One region of the Streptomyces sp. NPDC005374 genome, then DNA from elsewhere that is predicted to be linked to it. Evidence: riboswitches for the same ligand, from Rfam matches in the RefSeq annotation. Region 1 holds a riboswitch; the other holds the start of a gene.
The links. Region 1 has a riboswitch for S-adenosylmethionine ahead of ACFYRX_RS31760 (aminotransferase class V-fold PLP-dependent enzyme). Riboswitches for the same ligand answer to the same signal wherever they lie in the genome.

Region 2: it holds a riboswitch for S-adenosylmethionine, as region 1 does, so the genes downstream of both, ACFYRX_RS22525 (amino acid ABC transporter permease) here and ACFYRX_RS31760 (aminotransferase class V-fold PLP-dependent enzyme) in region 1, are expected to answer to the same signal.

The regions. Positions count from the first base shown of each region.
Region 1 is NZ_JBIAKA010000014.1:53,142-60,387, reverse strand. It holds gene ACFYRX_RS31770 (cytochrome bc complex cytochrome b subunit) at 1-936, shown strand, start outside; gene trpD (anthranilate phosphoribosyltransferase) at 1,056-2,120, shown strand; SAM riboswitch class IV at 2,193-2,309, shown strand; gene ACFYRX_RS31760 (aminotransferase class V-fold PLP-dependent enzyme) at 2,432-3,793, shown strand; gene ACFYRX_RS31755 (PQQ-binding-like beta-propeller repeat protein) at 3,862-6,018, shown strand; gene ACFYRX_RS31750 (Lrp/AsnC family transcriptional regulator) at 6,019-6,300, opposite strand; gene ACFYRX_RS31745 (rhomboid family intramembrane serine protease) at 6,344-7,126, opposite strand.
Region 2 is NZ_JBIAKA010000008.1:357,870-365,115, reverse strand. It holds gene ACFYRX_RS22535 (transporter substrate-binding domain-containing protein) at 1-824, opposite strand, end outside; gene ACFYRX_RS22530 (amino acid ABC transporter ATP-binding protein) at 874-1,653, opposite strand; gene ACFYRX_RS22525 (amino acid ABC transporter permease) at 1,650-2,633, opposite strand; SAM riboswitch class IV at 2,971-3,080, opposite strand; gene ACFYRX_RS22520 (glutathione S-transferase C-terminal domain-containing protein) at 3,163-4,029, opposite strand; gene ACFYRX_RS22515 (putative leader peptide) at 4,161-4,283, opposite strand; gene ACFYRX_RS22510 (IlvD/Edd family dehydratase) at 4,406-6,118, opposite strand; partial or broken gene ACFYRX_RS22505 (IclR family transcriptional regulator) at 6,169-6,318, shown strand; gene ACFYRX_RS22500 (zinc-binding dehydrogenase) at 6,348-7,246, shown strand, end outside.

The DNA.
Region 1 (7,246 bases):
CTGATCCTGGTCTTCTACCACAAGCACACGCAGTTCGCGGGCCCCGGCAAGACCAACAACAACGTGGTCGGCATGCCGCTGCTGCCGGTCTACATGGCCAAGGCCGGAGGCTTCTTCTTCCTGGTCTTCGGTGTCATCGCGGCCATCGCGGCGATCGCCTCCATCAACCCGATCTGGGCGATGGGCCCCTACCGTCCCGACCAGGTGTCCACGGGCGCCCAGCCGGACTGGTACATGGGCTTCTCCGAGGGCCTGATCCGTGTCATGCCGGGCTGGGAGATCAACTTCTGGGGTCACACGCTGGTCCTGGGCGTGTTCATCCCGCTGGTCATCTTCCCGCTGGTCCTGGTCGCGATCGCGGTCTACCCGTTCATCGAGTCCTGGGTCACCGGCGACAAGCGCGAGCACCACATCCTGGACCGCCCGCGCAACGCCCCGACGCGTACGGCCTTCGGTGTCGCGTGGATCACCTGGTACCTGGTGCTGCTGATCGGTGGTGGAAACGACCTCTGGGCCACCCACTTCCACCTGTCGATCAACGCCATCACCTGGTTCGTCCGGGTCGCGTTCTTCGTCGCCCCGGTCCTCGCGTTCATCGCCACCAAGCGGATCTGCCTCGGCCTCCAGCGCCGCGACAAGGACAAGGTGCTGCACGGCCGCGAGTCCGGCATCATCAAGCGCCTGCCGCACGGTGAGTTCGTCGAGGTCCACGAGCCGCTCAGCCAGGAGCAGCTGCACACGCTCACGGCGCACGAGCAGTACGAGCCGGCCGCGATCGGCGCCACGGTCGACGAGAACGGCGTCGAGCGCAAGGTGAAGGGTTCCGAGAAGCTGCGCGCCAAGCTGAGCGAGGCGTACTACGGCGAGGAAGCCCAGATCGCCAAGCCGACCGTCGAGGAGTACAAGGAGATCACGAGCGGCCACGGCCACCACTGATCGCTGCCCTCGCCACACGAGGCAGAAGGGCCCCGTCCGAACACCGGACGGGGCCCTTCGCCGTGCACCGGGCTGGATAGGGTGGGGGCAGACTTCCCCACGACATCTGGAGCGGCCCCATGAGCGCTGTGACCCCCGCTGGAGGCGACACCGCGGCGGGCCGTTCCTGGCCCGCCCTCCTCAACGGCCTGCTGGACGGCCGTGATCTGTCCGCCGACGACACCGCCTGGGCGATGGACCTGATCATGCGTGGCGAGGCGACGGACGCGCAGATCGCCGGGTTCGCCGTGGCGCTGCGCGCCAAGGGCGAGACCGTCGAGGAGATCACCGGGCTGGTCCGGACGATGTACGAGCACGCGAACGTCATCGAGGTGCCGGGCCGGACGGTCGACATCGTCGGCACCGGCGGCGACGGCGCGAAGACGGTGAACATCTCCACGATGTCGTCGATCGTCATCGCCGGCACCGGCGCGAAGGTCGTCAAGCACGGCAACCGGGCCGCCTCCTCGGCGTCCGGCGCCTCGGACGTCCTGGAGAAGCTCGGCGTCAATCTGGAGCTGACGCCGAAGCGGGTGGCCGAGGTGGCGGAAGAGGCCGGGATCACTTTCTGCTTCGCGATCAAGTTCCATCCGGCGTTGCGTCATGTGGCCGCCGCACGCGGGCAGTTGGGGATCCGGACCACCTTCAACGCGCTGGGTCCGCTGACCAACCCGGCCAGGGTGAAGGCTCAGGCCGTGGGAGTCGCCGACCCCCGTCTGGCACCGCTCATCGCCGGTGTCCTGGCCGAGCGTGGCAACTCCTCCCTCGTCTTCCGCGGCGACGACGGCTTCGACGAGCTGACCACCACGTCCACGTCCCGGGTGTGGATCGTGCGCGACGGCAAGGTCACCGAGGAGAGCTTCGACCCGCGGGACGTCGGCCTCGAACTGGTCCCGGTGGAGGCGCTGCGGGGCGCGGACCCCTCCTACAACGCCGACGTGGCGCTGCGGCTGCTGGACGGCGAGACGGGGCCCGTGCGGGACGCCGTACTCCTGAACTCGGCGGCCGCGCTGGTGGCTCTGGATCCCGGTACCGGGACGCTGGCCGAGCAGTTGCGGGCCGGGATGGACAGGGCCGCGGAGTCGATCGACTCGGGTGCGGCCAAGCGGACGCTGGAGCGTTGGGTGGCCGCGAGCAACGCGTAGCAGGGCGTCGCGGTCCCGTAGTCCGGACACGGGTTGCGGGACCGCGATCAGTTCCCGTACGTTTCTGTACCAGGTCATGAGTGACAGTCATGAGGCCCCGGCCGACTGTCCGGCAACCCTCCGTCCGTGGCGGGGTGCCCCGGGTGAAGACCAGGCCGTAGGCAGTGAGGTCTACGGCAAGCGCGGGCCCCTCTCGACACCAGGGGTCCTGGTCGTTCGAGGGAGTCTTCCGTGAGCAATCGAATGCGATAGGGCCGCGAGCCCCGCTTCCGCGCACCCATCTCACCTTTCTCTTGTCACGGGAGTTCCCCATGTCCGTCTCCACCGCTGCCTCCGTCCAGACCATTTGTGCCCAGCTGCCCGTTCTGGGTCGGGATGTCACCGTCCCGCTCGTCACGGGCGGCGTGGTCACCTACGCGGCGCTCGACTACGCGGCCAGCGCCCCGGCCCTCCAGCGCGTCTGGGACGACGTGGCGGCCTACGCGCCCTACTACGGCAGCGTCCACCGCGGTGCCGGCTACCTCTCCCAGCTGTCGACCGACCTCTTCGAGAACGCCCGTAAGACCGTCGCCGAGTTCCTCGACTGCCGCGACGACGACCAGCTGGTCTTCACCCGGTCGACCACCGACTCGCTCAACCTCCTCGCCGCCGCCCTGCCCGCTGACTGCCAGGTCTTCGTCTTCGAGACCGAGCACCACGCGAGCCTGCTGCCCTGGCAGGACGCCCGCGTCAGCTACCTCGACGCCCCGCGCACCCCGCGACAGGCCGTCGAGACCCTGCAGAAGGCCCTCGCCGCCCGTGACCCCCAAGGCCCGGCCCTGGTCTGCGTCACCGGCGCCTCCAACGTCACCGGCGAGCTGTGGCCGGTCCGCGAACTGGCCGCCGCCGCCCACGCGCACGGCGCCCGGATCGTCCTCGACGCCGCCCAGCTCGCCCCGCACCACCCCGTGAGCGTCCGTGACCTCGACGTCGACTGGATCGCCTTCTCCGGCCACAAGCTCTACGCCCCCTTCGGCTCCGGAGTCCTCGCCGGCCGCGCCGACTGGTTGAAGGCCGCCGACCCCTACCTCGCGGGCGGCGGCGCCAGCCGCAAGGTCACCCGGCGCGAGGACGGGGGAGTGGACGTGGAGTGGCACGAGAGCGCCGCCCGCCACGAGGCCGGGTCCCCGAACGTCATCGGCGCCTACTCCATCGCGTCGGCCTGCAAGGCGCTCACCGAGGCCGGCTTCGACAGCCTGGTGGCCCGCGAGCAGTACCTGATCTCCAAGGTTCGTGAAGGACTGGAAGAGGTCCCCGAGGTCCGCGTGCTGTCCCTCTTCGGCGACGACGCCCCCCGCGTCGGCGTGATCTCCTTCGTCGTCGAGGGCTGGAACAGCTCCCACTTCGCCGCCGCCCTGTCCGCCGAGTACGGCATCGGCGTCCGCGACGGCCTCTTCTGCGCCCACCCCCTCCTGCGCACCCTCCTCGGCAGCGACCCGCAGGCCCAGGGTGAGTGCGGGGCCCCCGAGGCGGCGCCCGGCGAGAAGTCCCTCAACGCGATCCGGGTGAGCTTCGGCGCGGGCACGCCCGACGAGCACGTGGAGCGGTTCGTGCAGGCCGTGAAGGAACTGGTCGCGGACGGTGCGAAGTGGACGTACCGCACCGAGGACGGCCGCTGCGTCCCGGCCGTCTGACGTACTGACGTCCGGCGCGCGTATACGCTCCCCCTCGGCAGCCGTACGGAATGCAGGGGGAGCCTGGGGTGCAGGAGCTGCGCGAGACGGACCCGCGGACCATCGGGCCCTACGAGGTCCTGGGCAGACTCGGGTCCGGCGGCATGGGCGAGGTGTATCTCGCCGAGGCGCGGGGCGGGCTGCGGCTGGCCGTGAAGGTCGTACGGGCCGAGCACGCCGAGGACCGCACCTTCCGCGCCCGGTTCCGGCACGAGGTGCGGGCCGCGCAGACCGTCGGCGGGGCGGGCACGTACACCGCGCGGGTCGTGGACGCGGACACCGAGGCCGCGCGGCCGTGGATGGCCACCGAGTTCGTGCAGGGCCCCAACCTGCGGGACGCGGTGCTCGACCGGGGACCGCTGCCCGCGGACGCGGTACGGCTGCTGGCGGCCGCGCTCGCCGAGGCGCTCGCCGCGATCCACGCCAAGGGGCTGGTCCACCGGGACCTCAAGCCCTCCAACATCCTGCTCTCGCCGGACGGGCCGCGGGTCATCGACTTCGGGATCGTGCGGGCCCTGGAGGGCACCGCGCTGACCCGGACCGGCGTGGTCGTCGGCTCGGTCGGCTATCTCTCGCCCGAGCAGATCCGCAACGGCGCCCAGGTGGTGCCGGCCAGTGACGTCTTCTCCCTGGGCGCGGTCCTCGCGTACGCGTCCGGCGGGAAGGAACCGTTCGGCGAGGGGCAGGACTCGGTCGTTCTGCTGCGGATCCTGACCGGCGACGTCGACCTGTCCGCCGTACCGGAGGAACAGCTGCAGTTGGTGGAGTCCTGCCTGCGGGACGATCCCGGCGCGCGGCCGACGACCACGGAACTGGTCGCGGCCGCGGGGCACACCGCGGGATCCCTGCGCGAGGAACTGCGGGCGGGGTGGTGGTACGCCCCCGGTGCCGTGAAGGAGCCCGAGGCCGCTCAGGGCGGTGCGCGCTGGGTTCCCGGGCACGACTCGGGGGAGCGGGAGAGCCGGGTCGAGTACGTGGCGCCCGTGACCGTCACGGACGTTCCCGCGGTCACCCACGTCTCGCCGACGCCCGTCCCGCCGTCCCGGCGCCGGCTGCTGCGGGCCGTGGCGGGCGGTGCCGGGGTCGTGGCGGCCGGTGGCGTGGGCGGGTGGCTGTGGCTGCGGGACTCGTCGGACTCCGTCGAGGGCGGGGCGGGCGCGGCCGGTGCGGGGATCTCGAAGGGCACGCCCGCGACGGGCTGGCAGTACAAGGTCCAGGGGCTCGGCGGGCGGCGCGGCCCCTGCGCCGCGCTCTCGCCGGACGGCACGCGGGTGTACGTCGGCGGCGCGGACCGCTCACTGCACGCGCTGGACCTGGACGGGCGGACCGTGTGGCACACCGCGCTGGGCACCGAGACCATGTCCCCGCTCGCCACCACCCAGGGCGTGTACTGCCTGCTGGAGGACGACCAGGAGGGCGCCTCCAAGTTGTGCGCGCTCGGCAGGGGCGGCAAGGTCCGCTGGACCAGGGCGTTCGCTGCGAACAGCCAGTACCTGGTCACCGCCGGGCAACTCATCCTGGTGTCCTACGGCAACGGTTCGGACGCGGGCGGGGTGCGGGCCTACGCCCCCGACGGCAGCGTGCGCTGGTCCACGCCGACCGGCCCGGCGCCCACCAGCGAGCCCATGGTGGCGGACGGGGTGGTGTACGTCGGCACGTTCGGGGACCAGGTGCAGGCGCTGGACGCGAAGACCGGTGAGCGACTGTGGGCCACGAAGGCCGGACTCGACACGGGGCGGCCCGCACTGGTCGGCGGCACCCTGATGGTCGGATCCGGCGGCGAGCAGATGCTGCACGGCCTCAGCCGCACGGGCAAGCTGCTGTGGGACTCGAACAACAACAAGGTGTACGGCAGCCGCTACTTCACCTGCGTGCCCTTCGGCAGCCTGGGCGTCACCGCGTCCGACTACGAACTGGTCGCCCTGGACCCCGCCGACGGATCGACGGCGTGGTCCTTCCAGTTCACCGACGAGGGCAGCCAGTACTGCAACCCGACGGTCGCCGGCGACACCGTCTACGTACGCCGCGGCTCGACGCTCTACGGGATCGACCGCAAGGGCAGGCAGACCTGGCACAGGCGCGTCGAGGGCGGGGCGTCCGTCGGGACCCAGAGCCCGGTCGTCCGGGGCGGCCGCGTGTACGTCGCGACCGCCGACGGCATCACCGTGCTCGCGCTCGACTCCTAGTCAGCCGTCGAGGCCGATCGCGAACGCGGCCTCCAGGTCGTGCTGGGAGTACGTGCGGAACGCCACGTGGGTGTCCGTGCCCTCCACGCCCGGGATCTTGCTGATGCTGCCGGGGATGACCTCCGCGAGGTCCTCGTGCTGCTTCACCCGGACCATCGCGATCAGGTCATAGGTGCCCGTGACGGAGAAGACCTCGCTCACGGAGTCCAGTGCGGCGATCCGCTCCGCGATCTCGGGGATCCGGTCCACGCTGGTCTTGATGAGGACGATCGCGGTGATCACGGCTGGTTCTCTCCCTCGGGGGGCTGGTGGCAGGGCCCTCACCCTACTCGCGGTCCAGCCGGCCCTGTTTTTCTGCCGGGGGTCCGGCCCGCCGCGAAGCGGCCGACGCGTGCCGCGTCCCCCGGGAAGACACAGCAGTGGTACGGCCGAATCGCACCCAGGCGAAGACCAGGCCCAGGCCGAAGCCCACCAGGTGGGCCAGATAGGCCACCCCGGGGCCGTCGGAGGCCCGGCCCGCCGCCAGCCATTGCAGGGTCACCCAGAAGGGCAGGACGACCCAGGCGGGGAAGCGCAGCGGGAGGAAGAAGAGGAACGGCAGGAGACTGGTCACCCGGGCCCCGGGGAACAGGTACAGGAACGCTCCGAGGATCGCGGAGATCGCCCCGGAGGCGCCGACCAGGGACTGCTCGGAGCCGGCGTTGGCGGCCGCGTAGCCGACGAGCGCGAGATAGCCGCAGCCGAGGTAGAAGAGGAGGAACTGCGCCCGGCCCATCCGTTCCTCGGTCATCACCCCGAAGACGTACAGGAAGAGCATGTTGCCCAGCAGGTGCACCCAGCTGCCGTGGATGAACAGGGCGGTGGCCGGGGTGAGGGCGGCGCCGGGGGAGCCCTGGAAGAGCTCGGCGGGGACCACGCCCCAGCGGTGGAAGTAGGCCTGCTGGGCGGCCAGGAGCGCGTCGCCGGAGCCGTACGACGGATTGAGGCCCGAGGCGGGGCCGGCCAGGAAGATCAGGCAGCACAGGGCGATCAGGCCGTAGGTGACCGGTGCCGGCCCCCACAGCGACCCGCTTGCTCCACCGACTGTCACCCTCCGGTTGCTGATCATGAACACAGAGCATGACGTAACGGGACGCAACCGAACAGACCGCCTCGCCGCCGTGGACGCCCGAGCGGCGAGTACCCGCCAGGCCTTAGGGTTACGAGCCACACACCGGGGACCCCGGTG
Region 2 (7,246 bases), on a different contig from region 1:
CCGGAGAACTGACCGGCGATCTTGGTCGGGCTGGGCGTGCTCGCGGTCTGGGTCGCGTGGTAGGAGAGGTTCGGGCTGGGGCCGAAGTAGGCGTCGATCTTGCCGCTGTTGAGGGCGAGATAGAGGCTGGCACTGTCCTGGAAGTACTTGATGGTCAGCTTCTTGCCCTCTTTCTTCAGCTTGCTCTGCCACTCCAGCAGGATCCGCTCCTGGTTGGTGCCGGCGCCGACCGAGACGGTCTGGCCCGCGAGCGCCTCGTAGTCGCCGTCGAAGCTCCACTTCGCGCTCTTGAGCGTCTCGAAGGCGAGGTCGTCCTTGCGGTAGGAGGCGAACTCGTACTTCTTCTTGCGTTCCTCGGTGTCGGTGATGTTGGAGAAGCCGACGTTCACCTTGCCGCTGTCGATGCCGACGAAGAGGTTCTCCCAGGTGAACTGCTTGACCTCGGGCTTGAGGCCGAGGACGGCGGCGACCAGGCGGGCCAGGTCGGGCTCGGAGCCGGTGACGGTCTTCTGGTCGCTGCCTATGTAGCCGAGTGGCGGGGCGCCGGAGGGGAGGGTGCCGGAGCCGATGACGAGCTTGCCGCTCTTCTTGACCGCGTCGGGCAGTTCGGCGCTGATGGACTTGACCTCGGCGACCTTGAGGGCGGTCTCCTTGGCGGCACCGTTGGAAATCTGGCCCACGGTGACCGTGCCGGCGCTGTCGGTCGTCCGGGTGGCGGCGTCGCTGTCACCGCCGCAGGCGGCGAGCCCGCCGGCAAGGGTGGCGACGGCGGTCGCCGCGGTGATGCCGCGTATCAGACTGCGCCGGGAGGGGTGAAGGGGCATGGCTGTCCTTAGGAGTTGGGCCGAAAGGGATGATGGGGGCGAACGGGGTTCAGAGGACCTTGCTCAGGAAGTCCCGGGTCCTCTCGTGCCGTGGCTTGTCGAGGACCTCGGAGGGCGGGCCCTGCTCGACGATGCGGCCGCCGTCGATGAAGACGACCCGGTCGGCGATCTCGCGGGCGAAGCCGATCTCGTGGGTGACGATGACGAGAGTGGTGCCGCTGGTCGCCAGGTCCTTGATGACGGCGAGGACCTCACCGACGAGTTCGGGGTCGAGGGCGGAGGTCGGCTCGTCGAAGAGGATCACACCGGGGCGCAGGGCGAGGGCCCGGGCGATGGCCACGCGTTGCTGCTGGCCGCCCGACAACTGGCGCGGGTAGGCGGTGGCCTTGTCGGCGAGGCCGACCCTGTCGAGGAGTTCGCGGGCCAGTTCCTGGGCCGCCGCCTTGGTGAGCTTCCCGGTCGCCACGGGGGCGGCTGCCACGTTGTCGAGCACGGTCAGGTGCGGGAAGAGGTTGAAGTTCTGGAAGACGAATCCGATGCGGCTGCGCTGGGTCAGTATCGCGCGCTCGCTGAGCTCCTTGAGGCGGTCGCCCTGCCGACGGACGCCGATCAGCTCGTCGTTGACGCTGACGTGGCCGATCTCCGGTTTCTCCAGGTGGTTGATGACCCGCAGCAGGGTGGACTTCCCGGAGCCGGACGGGCCGATGATCACGGTGACCTCGCCGGGGCGCACGGTGAGGTCGACGCCGTCCAGGACGCGGTGGGCGCCGTACCACTTGTGCACGCCGTGCACTTCGAGCGCGACGGGCGTGATGTCGGTGACGGTCATACGGCGGTCTCCCTGCGGATGCGGGCCCCGAGACCGGTGACGGCGGCCCGCAGTTTCTGGAGCGGGGTCGGTGGCAGGGAGCGCGTGGCGCCCCGGGCGTAGTACCGCTCGACGTAGAACTGGACGACGGAGACGGCGCTGGTCAGGATCAGGTACCAGACGGTGGCCACCAGCAGCAGCGGCACGATGTCGCCGGGGTAGGTGGAGCCCATGGACTGCACGGTGCCGAACAGGTCGAGCAGGGAGACGTAGAAGACCAGCGAGGTGCTCTTGATGAGGCCGATGAGCTGGTTGACGTAGTTCGGGGTGATGGAGCGCAGCGCCTGCGGGAAGACGATCCTGCGGAACTGGTAGCCCTTGGGCAGGCCGAGCGCGGCGGCCGCTTCGTGCTGGCCCTGGTCGACGGAGAGGATGCCGCCGCGGACGACTTCGGCCGCGTACGCCGCCTCGTTGAGGCTGAGGCCGATCACCGCGATGACCATGTCGGTGGCGAGCCGGGACTCGTCGAAGGTGAAGAAGGCCGGCCCGAAGGGGACGCCGACGCTCAACGTCCGGTACAGGGCGGAGAAGTTGTAGAGGAACAGCAGGAGCACGATCAGGGGGATCGAGCGCAGCGCCCAGACGTAGGTCCAGCTCACCGCCCGCAGCACCGGGCTCCTGGAGAGCCTGGCCAGAGCGAGCAGGACTCCGCCCAGGAGCCCCAACACCGCGCTGTAGGCGGTGACTTCGAGGGTGATGAGGAGCCCGTCGAGGACGGTCGGCCGCAGGAACCAGTAGCCGAACCGGTCCCACTGGTAGAAGGGGTTGGTCGCCAGACCGTGGACGAACTGCGCCGCCAGGACCAGGACGACGGCGGTGGCGATCCAGCGTCCCGGCCGCCGGAGCGGCAGAACCCGCTGTGCGGCGAGTGGTTGTGACGGGGTGTCGGCTTGCGGCGGTGCCTCGGTGACGGACACGGCGGCGCCTGGGGGCTCACTCATGAGGGGCTCCGGCGGAGTCGGTGTTCCCCGGGGGCACGGCGGGCTCTGCGTACTACGGCGGTAGGACGCGAACGCACGGGCACCGGGGCTGGGCGGGTGACGGCACACCGCGAGCGCGGCGTTCGTCAGGAACGCGGGGGCTGGAGAGGAGAAACGTCAGCCCCGACAGCGGGCACGGCCCGGTGCGGTACACAGTGCGCTGCTGACGCGGAGCAGATCGACGCTCCGGTCGGCCACGAGCACGTCGGTGTACGGCTGTACGCAGCTCTGGGCGCGGCGCGGGGCCGTCCTGGAGGCTGCGTACATGTCCGTCACCGTGTTCTTCCGGCCCCTTGGGCCCTCGCGCTTACCGAAAAGTGATCCGGTCCGGTCGTCACCTGGGGCACCCCACCGCGGAGCGAGGGTTGCCGGTCAGCAAGCCAGGGCTTGTCGCTGACACTCATGACCGTTCTGAGCCGTAGTTAAGACAAATGCCCGAAGGAATGTCAATACCGGTCCAACAGGTGAAACAGGTCCATCAGTTGAAAGGTCAGGACGTGCGGCCGGTGTGCGACGCCCAGTCCAGGATCTGCACGGCGGCTCCGGCGGCCTCCAGGCCCTGGCAGTGGGCGTGGTGCCGGCGGGCGATGCCGTCGAGGTCGAGGTGGGTGCCGAAGGCCGGGTGTGCGGCGAGGCGGCGCGCGTAGGCCCACAGGGTCGGGTGGTCGGCGATGCGCTGCACCGCGGCGGCGTCCAGGTGGTCGCGGTGCACGGTGTCGAGTTGGACCAGGGTGACCCACAACTCGACGTCGGCGGCGGTGACGTGATCCCGGATCAGGTACTTGCGTCCGATGAGCCAGCGCTCCAACGAGCTCAGGGAGTCCAGCAGTTGCTCCAGCGCGGCGGCACGCTCGGCCTCGTCGCCGCCCGCGGACCCGGCGTGCTGGGCGGACCGCTCGATGCCGGCGCACATCCGCTCGACGGCCTCGGTCTCCGACTCCGCCCCGCACGGGTACAACGCCGGCCGGCCGGCGCCGAAGTGCTGGGCGAGGTCGCGGGTGATGTCGGCGGCGTGGGTGCTGACGATCCGCCCCGACCAGGCGTCGCTGAGCACCGGCGCGACGGCCGCGCCGGTGTACCGGTGCGCACTGGCCTCGTAGAGCGGGCGCAACGCGGAGTGCCCGCCGTCGGGACAGTCGGGGACCGGGTCGAGGAAGGTCACGGGACAGACGTCGTCGAGACCGAGCAGACTGTGCACGACGGCGATGCGCAGGCCGTCGGCGCAGGCCGCGGCCACATGGAGCCGGTAGCGGAGCGGCACGGCGTAGTGCCCACTGCGCGCGTCCTGGCCGATCCGGCCGCGAAACGCGGGGGCCGGGTGGGTGGTGGGGACGTGGGCGAGCGGTGTGACGGTCATGAGTCTCCCCGGGATGTCGGTGCGCAGACGTACGCGCGGCGGAAGCGTCGTCGGGCGGGAACAGGCAGCCGTCCCTGTGCGCGACGGCAAGGGCGTGCGGTCCGGGTACGGAACGGTGGGAGCGGCCGGGCTCAGCCCAGGGGCCTGATCGCGCTGCAGACCCGCTGCAGATCGATGTGCCGGCGGGAGGTCAGAAGAGGCGACGGCCGAGACGTACGGCTCACTCGGCCGACGGCCGGTTCAAGGCGCCCCATGTTTCCCTACCTGTTCACTAGGATTCCCATCTGGAGTGTCGATCTGCCACGGGCACACGTCAAGAGGGCGTCCAGTGGGCGGGCAGTGCGCGGGCAGGCTGTGCCGCCGATCGCCCCCCTGGTCAGTGCGACTCGCGGCTGACCTCCGAGCCGCTGGAGCCGAGGAGGAAGTCCAGGTCCGCGCCGGTGTCGGCCTGTTGGACGTGGTCGACGTAGAGCCGCTCCCAGCCCCGCCGCGGGTCGGCGAAGCCCTCCACGGTGGCCGCGTTCGGGGTGCGCGCGGCGAGTTCTTCGGCGGGCACCTCCAGGTCGATGCGGCGGGCCTCAACGTCGAGGCTGATGACGTCTCCGGTCCGTACGAGCGCGAGGGGCCCGCCCGCCGCCGCTTCCGGTGCCACGTGCAGTACGACGGTGCCGTACGCGGTGCCGCTCATCCGGCCGTCGCAGACGCGGACCATGTCCCGCACGCCCTGCTCCAACAGCTTGGTGGGGAGCGGCATGTTGGCCACCTCGGGCATGCCCGGGTAGCCCTTGGGGCCGCAGCCGCGCAGCACCAGGACGGAGTCTGCGTCGACGTCCAGGTCCGGGTCGTCGACGCGGGCGTGGAAGTCCTCGATGCTGTCGAAGACGACCGCCCGGCCCCGGTGGCGCAGCAGGTGCGGTGAGGCCGCCGCGGGTTTGATCAGGGCGCCGTCGGGGGCGAGGCTGCCGCGCAGGACGGCGATGCCGCCCTCCTCGACCAGGGGCCGGGCCCGGGTCCTGATCACCTCGGTGTCCCAGATCGGGGCGTCGTCGAGATGGTCCACCAGCGGTTTTCCGGTGACGGTCAGCGCCTCGGGGTCCAGGAGGTCGGCGACCTCGCGGAGCACGGCGAGCAGACCGCCGGCCCGGTGGAAGTCCTCCATGAGGAAGCGTCCGGCGGGCTGGAGGTCGACCAGGACGGGCACCCGGGAGCCGATGCGGTCGAAGTCGTCGAGGGTGAGGTCGATGCCCGACCGGCCCGCGATGGCGAGGAGATGGACGACCGCGTTGGTGGAGCCGCCGATCGCGGCCAGCGCCACGATCGCGTTGTGGAAGGACCCCTTGGTCAGGAGGGTGCTCGGGCGCCGCTCGGCGGACACCAGCTCGACGGCGAGGCGTCCGGTGCCGTGCGCCGCCTCCAGCAGCCGGCTGTCCGGAGCGGGCGTGCCGGCCACCCCGGGGACGACCGTGCCCAGCGCCTCGGCGACCAGGGCCATGGTGGAGGCGGTTCCCATGGTGTTGCAGTGCCCGCGGCTGCGGATCATCGAGGACTCGGAGCGGGTGAACTCCTCCTGGGACAGGGTGCCGGCCCTGACCTCCTCCGACAGCCGCCACACATCCGTGCCGCAGCCCAGCGGTGTGCCGCGGAAGGTGCCGGTCAGCATCGGTCCGCCGGGCACCACCACGGCGGGCAGGTCCACCGAGGCGGCGGCCATGAGCAGGGACGGGATCGTCTTGTCGCAGCCGCCCAGCAGGACGACTCCGTCGATGGGGTTGGCCCGCAGCATCTCCTCCGTGGCCATCGCCGCCATGTTGCGCCAGAGCATGGCGGTGGGCCGCACATTGGTCTCGCCCAGCGATACCACGGGCAGGTCGAGGGGGATGCCGCCCGCCTCGTACACGCCGTCGCGGACGGACCTCGCCACCTCGTCCAGGTGCGCGTTGCAGGGCGTCAGGTCGGAGGCGGTGTTGGCGATGGCGATCTGGGGCCGGCCGGTGAAGGCGTCGTCCGGTACCCCGCGGCGCATCCAGGCCCGGTGGATGTAGGCGTTGCGGTCCTGTCCCGCGTACCACTGCGCACTGCGAAGCCCCATCGCTCTGCTCTTTCCGGTCATCGGTACGGCGGTCTACTATCCGGAACGCGATGCAGCCTACGCAGGCGTTCCACGCTTCGACAGCCCCCGTCCCGCACGGCGCCGGGGGTGACCGCCTCGTGGGATCGGACCGGGTGCTCGCCGTGCTGAAGCAACTCGCCCGGCATCCGGACGGCGTGGCGCTCGACGAGCTCACGCGAGGCGCTCGGCCCCTGAAGGAGCCCTTCTGATGCGCGCGTTCGTCCTCACCGCCCCCGGCGAGTTCGCGGTGCGGGAGGTGCCGGCACCTGTCGCCACTCCCGGTGAGGTCGTCGTCGAGGTGGAACGGGTCGGCGTGTGCGGCACCGATCTGGAGTTCTTCACGGGGGCCATGACCTATCTCCACCAGGGACACGCCGCCTATCCGATGCGGCTGGGCCACGAGTGGGCCGGCCGGGTCCGCACGGTCGGGGCCGGTGTCGATCCCGTCTGGATCGGCCGCCGGGTCATGGGCGACACCATGCTCGGCTGCGGAACCTGCCGCCGCTGTCGGCGCGGACGGCAGCATGTGTGCGAGAAGCGCGAGGAGGTGGGCATCCGGGGTGGCCGAGCGGGTGCCCTGGCCGAACAACTCGCCGTACCAGTGGGCTCGTTGCACGTCCTGCCCGACTCCGTGGACCCGGTGCTGGGCGCGCTCGTCGAGCCGGGCGGCAACGCCCTGCGGGCCGCGCGGGCCACCGGTGCGGGGCCCGGCGACCGGGTCCTGGTGCTGGGGCCGGGGACCATCGGTCTGCTGGTCGCGCTGTTCGTCCGGGCCGCCGGTGCGCAGGTGCATCTGATGGGCGCCACCGAGGACTCCCTCGCCTTCGCGCGCTCGCTGGGCTTCCCGCACGCCTGGCGCGAGGACACTCTGCCGGACCTGCCGTTCGACGCGGTCGTCGATGCCACCAACGCGGTTCATCTGCCCGCCCGTGCAGTGGAGTCGGTAGAGCCCGGCGGGCGGCTCGTGTACATCGGTCTGGCCGCCGGACCGAGCAGGATCGACACCCGCGCGCTCGTCCTCAAGGACGTGACGGCGGTCGGGGTCCTGTCGGCCTCACCGGGGCTCGACGCCACGATCGAGGCGTACGCCGAGGGGGTCGTCGACCC